2 regions of the Peribacillus sp. GL_122 genome follow, and region 2 is predicted to be linked to the other one. Evidence: riboswitches for the same ligand, from Rfam matches in the RefSeq annotation. Region 2 holds a riboswitch; the other holds the start of a gene.
The links. Region 2 has a riboswitch for FMN ahead of ribE (riboflavin synthase). Riboswitches for the same ligand answer to the same signal wherever they lie in the genome.

Region 1 (3,429 bases), 2.6 Mb from region 2:
ATATAGTTTGAATGAGTAAGTTTAACCTTCCCCAGAAAACCGGGGTGATATTGTGATACTTCCAGCCATTTATATACGTCGGAAAAGGATTACTTTTAAAGTAATCGCCTAACATTTTCTCACCTTGCATACTAATTTCATACGCATCTGGTTTATCCGTTAAATTAATCATGTCATGCTTAAGTAAATGTTCAATGTTTTGATTTAATTGCTGACGGGTAAATCGGGGTATTGTCCCAAAAATATCAGTTAACCCGAATAAATGGGCATCCTGGATTGTTTGTGACGATTTCTTACCCTGCAGCATATGGTATATAGCATAAATGGAACGTTCGCCTTGAAATTTTTTTATCGCATATAGAATGATGGCCTGTAGATAATTCTTCATGGGACTCACATCCTTGTTTCATTTAACCAATAACCCCATTGTAACAAAAAACTGCAAAAATCGCCGTTATTATTAATGATTACAAGGGAAATTATGTGACTAAATGACGAACCATGGAGAGAACCAAGTTAATTATTTCGATGTTTTTCGTTGACATTCAGCTACATGATAGTTATTATCAATACAATTTCTATTGAAAAGTTTGGCATTCGGTCTTACAATAAGAAAGAGATAATAATCTGAAATAAAAAGATTATCAGTTGTTAATCAACTTAGGAGGGGTTATATTCATGGCTAAATTTACAATTGTGGATAAAGAAACATGCATAGCTTGTGGAGCATGCGGAGCAGCGGCACCAGATATATATGATTATGATGACGAAGGGATTGCATTTGTTACCCTTGACGATAACGAGGGAATCGTTGAAATTCCAGATGTACTTATAGACGACATGATGGATGCATTTGAAGGATGCCCAACGGATTCCATTAAAGTTGCTGACGAGGCATTTGACGGAGATGCACTAAAATTCGAATAACGGAACAAGCCATTTTCAATCGAGAATGGCTTTTTCTTTTGGCCAATGTTGGATTACATCTCCTCATACAAAAAAACAAACATAAAAAACAACCGAATATGGATATCCGGTTGTTTTTTCATTTCTATCGTCAATGCCGTTAAGCATTTTTATATAATATTTGCTTATTGATCCATGTCTGTAATTTAATGAACAGCAACATGAATACAGATGTGATGAGTACGCCTTTAATCACGTTGAAAGGCAAGATTGCCGTCGTGACGAACTTTCTTGACTCGGGCGCCGACATTGCATCCCATCCCATAAAGAAGGTATATGCCGGTAAAAAGACAAAATAGTTTAAAACACTCATGAATACTGCCATGGAAACTGTCCCCGCAAGTAAAGCGAACGTCATCCCTTTTTTTGAATTGATTTTCTTAAATACATAATAAGTTGGCAAGACAAACAGTATTCCGGCTATAAAGTTAGCGATATGCCCCACAGGTACAGCAGTCAAGGTCCCTGTCATGACTAAATCCAATAGGTTTTTAATGAACTCGACTAGAATTCCAGCCATCGGACCGAAAATCAATGCCGCCATCAGTGCTGGTATGTCGCTAAAATCGACATTTAGAAAAGGCGGGAATCCTGGAAACGGGAAATTTAAAAGCATCAATAAATAAGAAATGCTTCCCATCATCGCAAGTGTAACCGTTTTTTTCACTTTGTTCTTATTCATAGTTCTCTCTCCTTCTTTTCCGATCTACCTGAAAAAGAGGTTTGGGTTCCAAAATATGTTGATGCTCAATAAAAAACCTTTAATTCCAATAGAATTAAAGGGATAAATTAAAGGTTACATCAAACAAACGTTCAGCAAATAACTGTTGAAACGCACTCAGGAACCTCCATCTTCTCCCATCCAGACTATACTGTCGGCTTTGGAATCACACCAAATCCTGCCTTGTAAGGCTCGCGGGCTTAGAAGAAGAAATTCCTTCATCACCGCCGGTGGGGAATTGCGCCCCGCCCCGAAGATAGACCTATAAAATTTTTATACTTCCCATTATATCTGAAATTCCTTTTTTTTGATAGCATTTTTTCTCAGTAGATGCGTTTAGGATGAATATCGATCGTCGCAGTGAATGGTTTAAAACAAATAACGAAAATTTTTTTATACTATGCAAACGAAGACGAAGCCATTTATATCACGATATTAAATAAATGATCAGATGATAATCATGTTATTAAGCGCTTACATCGAGTTAAGCCAAATTGACATAATCAGCATTTCAATTGTAAAATTAACTGAAATTTAAGATAATTCTTTTCCCTAGGAAGGTGTTTAGACGTGTATCGGATTTTAGTAGCAGACGCCATTAAACCAGAAGGACTCGGACCGCTATCAGAGGCATCCAATATTCATCTCATTCAGAAAACCGTAGAGGAAGCTGCAAACGAACTTGATCGGATCGATGCAATTCTTGTGAGAAGTGCAACGAAGGTTTCGGAAGATTTAATGAACCGTATGCCGCAGTTAAAAATTATAGCACGCGCTGGTGTCGGTGTTGATAACATAGACATCCCCGCGGCGACAAAACGCGGGATTGTCGTGGTTAATGCACCTGACGGCAATACCATTTCAACAGCTGAACATACATTTGCGATGATGGCTTCATTAATGCGCCACATTCCGCAAGCTTACGCTTCACTGAAGAATGGGGAGTGGAAACGTTCTTCATATACGGGAACTGAACTTCGTGGTAAAACATTAGGTATAGTTGGCTTTGGACGTATCGGAGGGGAAATTGCAAAACGTGCTAAAGTGTTTGGCATGGATGTCATTGTCTATGATCCGTTCCTGACTGTCGATCGTGCAAAGAAAATGTCCGTAACGGCCCTGCCGTTAGATGAATTGCTTCCTAAAGCAGACATCATTACTGTTCATACACCACTAACGAATGATACTAGAGGATTAATCAATAAAGAAAAACTGCTTACCTGTAAAAAGGGGGTATATGTACTAAACTGCGCCCGTGGTGGAATTCTAGACGAAGATGATTTATATGAAATGTTAGTCGAAGGACATGTTGCAGGGGCGGCACTGGACGTTTTCGTCGAAGAACCTCCACTTGGCCATAAACTGCTTGAACTGGATAGCGTCATTGCTACACCGCATCTTGGTGCTTCCACGAAAGAAGCCCAATTAAATGTTGCCGTACAGGTTGCCCAAGAAGTATTGACCTATTTTGAAGGAAACCCAGTCTCAAGTTCAATCAACCTTCCAGCCATATCTAAAGAAGTGTTTGAAAAAGTACAGCCTTTCTATCAACTTGTTCAGCAAATGGGATCGATTGCTTCTCAGTGCATGAATGAAGGAATTCAGGAAATCTCCGTTACGTATGCAGGAGAATCATTGGATTTCGATACTGCGATTCTTACAAAAAGTCTAATCTCTGGCTTTTTCAGATCAAGAGTTGATGCATCAGTCAATGAAGTGAATGCCTTGTTGATCGCAAAAGA
Region 2 (3,429 bases):
CCAATGCCCCTCCTAAAAGCTTGCTTGTGATAAACTCATTAAATCTTCCTACCACGATTCCGACTTTCAATCCTGATCCGATCAATTGTGCTTCAATAGTTTTCCCCATGTCCAATTCCTCCTAATTTTAAAAAACAATATCATTTTTTTCACGTTAAGATTTAATTCCTAATAATCCTTCAAGCTTTCGGGATGTTCAGTTCAAGTTCCTGTTTCCCAATTGAATCATTTTGTTCAAGATACCGAATCAAATCGGCTATCGTAATGAATTTCAGGTTAAATTTATCAGCGATGACTTCTAAATCGGATACGCGGGCCATCGATCCATCTTCATTCATGATCTCACAAATGACACCCGCTGGAGCGGCACCGCATAACTTCGCCAAATCCACCGATGCCTCCGTATGTCCTGCCCTCCTTAATACGCCGCCTTCTTTAGCGACTATCGGAAAAGTGTGACCAGGCCTTTGGAAATCTTCAGCGACAGAATCATCATTAAGAAGTTCAAGGATGGTCAAGGACCGTTCAAAAGCACTGATTCCTGTAGAGGTGCTTTTATGATCGACACTTACCGTAAAAGCAGTGCCATGATGATCGGTATTTTCACCTACCATAGGATGCAGTTTCAATTTCGCTGCCAGTTCTTCAGTGATGGTTGTACAAATCAAACCACGTCCATGAGTCGCCATGAAATTAATCGCTTCCGGTGTCGCCTTTTCGGCCAACACTACAAAATCCCCTTCATTTTCACGGTCTTCATCATCGGATACGATTACTACCTTGCCAGCCTTCAAATCTTCTATTGCTTCTTCTATTGTATGGAACATCATTACACCGCCCTTTTATTAGAATCCATGCTCTGCCAAAAACTCTAAATTCAGTCCTGGTTTTGGATTGCCATTTTTCATTTGATGTATTATATATTTCCCTATCATGTCGTTTTCGATGTTAACGATATCGCCAGCCGCTTTTTGTCCCAATATGGTGTCCTGATGAGTCAATGGAATCAATGATACAGTCAAAAGGTTCCTTTCGATCCCAAATATCGTCAAGCTCGTTCCATCAATGGCCACGGAACCTTTCGGAATGCAGAAGGTACTAAGCCCTTCTTCCAATTGGATTACATAATATACGGCATTTTCTTTCCGTTCTTTTTTTATGATCGTTCCGGTTCCGTCGATATGACCTGAAACAAAATGACCGCCAAACCTTCCCTGTGCACTCATTGCTCGTTCGAGATTAACAGGTGATCCCAATTTTAACGTCCGGATCGTGGAAGCTTTGACCGTTTCCGGCATCACGTCGACCGTAAACAAACTTTTCGTGAAGGATGTTACCGTTAAGCAGACCCCGTTGACTGAAATACTATCCCCCAGATGCACATCTTCAAGGATTTTTTCAGAACGAATCGATAACTCCATACTGCTTTTTCCTTTTTTCAAGGAATGTACGGTACCGATATCCTCAATGATTCCCGTAAACATGTTTTTCCCCCTTTTATAAAATATAAAAAACCCCTTAGGATGACCTAAGGAGTTAGCAGGAGAAATGAGTGAAAAAAATTGTATACCTAAAAAGCCTAATAATTTCATTTTCGAAAAATTAGGCGTACGTATACACTTGGGTTCCACACGTCCTTCTCCCATCCAGACTGTACTGTCGGCTTTGGAATCTCACCAAATCCTGCCTTTATCAGGCTCGCGGGCTTAGAATTTCTTCATCACCGCCGGTTGGGATTTTCACCCGACCCCGAAGGACTAAAATAATATGAATCTTTGAATATTTTATCACCATAAAGTGAAGATGTAAAATTTCTAACCTTAAATGGTTCAATTGTTACAGGAACTTCCTCTCTTTATGGAAAAATGACCCCCAAGTACCCCCGATGTGCTCCGAAAAGGTTAGCCAAGCTAAATATGTGGAATAAGGTTAGAAGGATCACAAATCATACAAGGAGGAAGCCCATGATTATTTCCATCATTAACTTGATTTTCTACCTGTTCGTCGTCACGATGAATTTTTTAGCCAATTTCCTGCCATTGAACGGCCAAACATCGGGAGAGATTTCCGATAAACTGGATGTCCTTTTCACTCCTGCCGGTTATGTATTTTCCATATGGGGCTTGATCTATTTCTCGCTTGCCACCTGGGTATTCAGGCAGTTTTTAAGTAAACATCAAAACAGCCCTGCTTATAAGGCATCCTTCCCTTGGTTCGCTTTAAGCTGTGTCCTGAATGGCGCTTGGCTTTTGGCTTGGCACTATGAACGCTTTTTGTTATCCGTATTCATTATCATTGCCCTGTCGGCTACTTTAATGGTCATTTATACAAGAATGAAAAAAGTGGAGCATGCTGCTTTCGACCTATTTCCGTTTTCTGTTTATACAGGCTGGGTAAGTGTTGCAGCCATAGCTGACATTTCTTATTACCTCACCTATATCAAATGGGACGGTTTTGGGGTTTCCCGTATAACCTGGACGATCGTCCTGCTGATTGCAGCAACAGCCTTGGCCTTTGTCTTTGCAGGTAAAAACCGGGATTGGTGCTATCCTCTCGTATTCGTTTGGGCATTCATAGGCATCGGGATACGAAATAGCGACGCCTATCCGATAATCACAGACATTTCTTATATCCTGGCTGCCATCACTTTTATCGTATCCATCACCATCTTCATTAATAATCGGAGGAACAAATGAGGGATATGTTACCCTAAAATGCTTGCTTAAGATCTTGCCAGATATCCCCCCAAGCCTCAAGGCCAACTGAGAGACGGACCAGCTGGTCACTGATGCCCATTTGTTCCCGTGAATCTTCAGGAACGGCAGAGTGCGTCATGGTAGCGGGATGCTGGATCAATGTTTCGGCATCACCTAGACTTACGGCAATTTTGATAAGTTTCAATTTATTGAGGAATTCCTGTGCATCCTGTTTTGTGCCATGCAGTTCGAAAGAGATAAGGCCGCCGCCATGTTTCATTTGTTTTTGCATTATATAATGATCCGGTGAAGCTTCATCACCTGGATAATAGACCTTTTTCACCTTTGGATGTTTCTTAAGTTCTTGAAAGATTGCCATTGCATTGGCCGAATGACGGTCCATCCTGACAGGCAAGGTCTTTAGCCCCCGTAATAGTAACCAGGCATCGAATGGTGAAATGATTCCACCGATATCCTTCTGTGTAGTCCCGGCTACCTGATTCATGAATTCCTTCTTACCGACGACAAGGCCTGCAACGACATCACCATGCCCGCAAAGATATTTCGTAGCGCTATGAAGGACGATATCACAGCCATATTCAAGCGGTCTCTGTAGGTAGGGAGTCGAAAACGTATTATCGACTACGACCGTCACATTATATTCCTTCGCAACTCTCACCACCATCTGTAAGTCAATCATTTTCATCGTCGGATTGATCGGGGTTTCTACATA

Region 1: it holds a riboswitch for FMN, as region 2 does, so the genes downstream of both, AC3ISB_RS17910 (ECF transporter S component) here and ribE (riboflavin synthase) in region 2, are expected to answer to the same signal.

Annotation. Positions count from the first base shown of each region.
Region 1 is NZ_CM174415.1:3,717,204-3,720,632, forward strand. Features, by position in the region: gene AC3ISB_RS17900 (YpbB family protein) at 1-388, opposite strand, end outside; gene AC3ISB_RS17905 (ferredoxin) at 679-927, shown strand; gene AC3ISB_RS17910 (ECF transporter S component) at 1,067-1,648, opposite strand; FMN riboswitch at 1,813-1,949, opposite strand; gene serA (phosphoglycerate dehydrogenase) at 2,258-3,429, shown strand, end outside.
Region 2 is NZ_CM174415.1:569,641-573,069, reverse strand. Features, by position in the region: gene ribH (6,7-dimethyl-8-ribityllumazine synthase) at 1-109, opposite strand, end outside; partial or broken gene ribB (3,4-dihydroxy-2-butanone-4-phosphate synthase) at 189-827, opposite strand; gene ribE (riboflavin synthase) at 846-1,484, opposite strand; FMN riboswitch at 1,631-1,761, opposite strand; gene AC3ISB_RS02740 (TspO/MBR family protein) at 1,965-2,696, shown strand; gene megL (methionine gamma-lyase) at 2,710-3,429, opposite strand, start outside.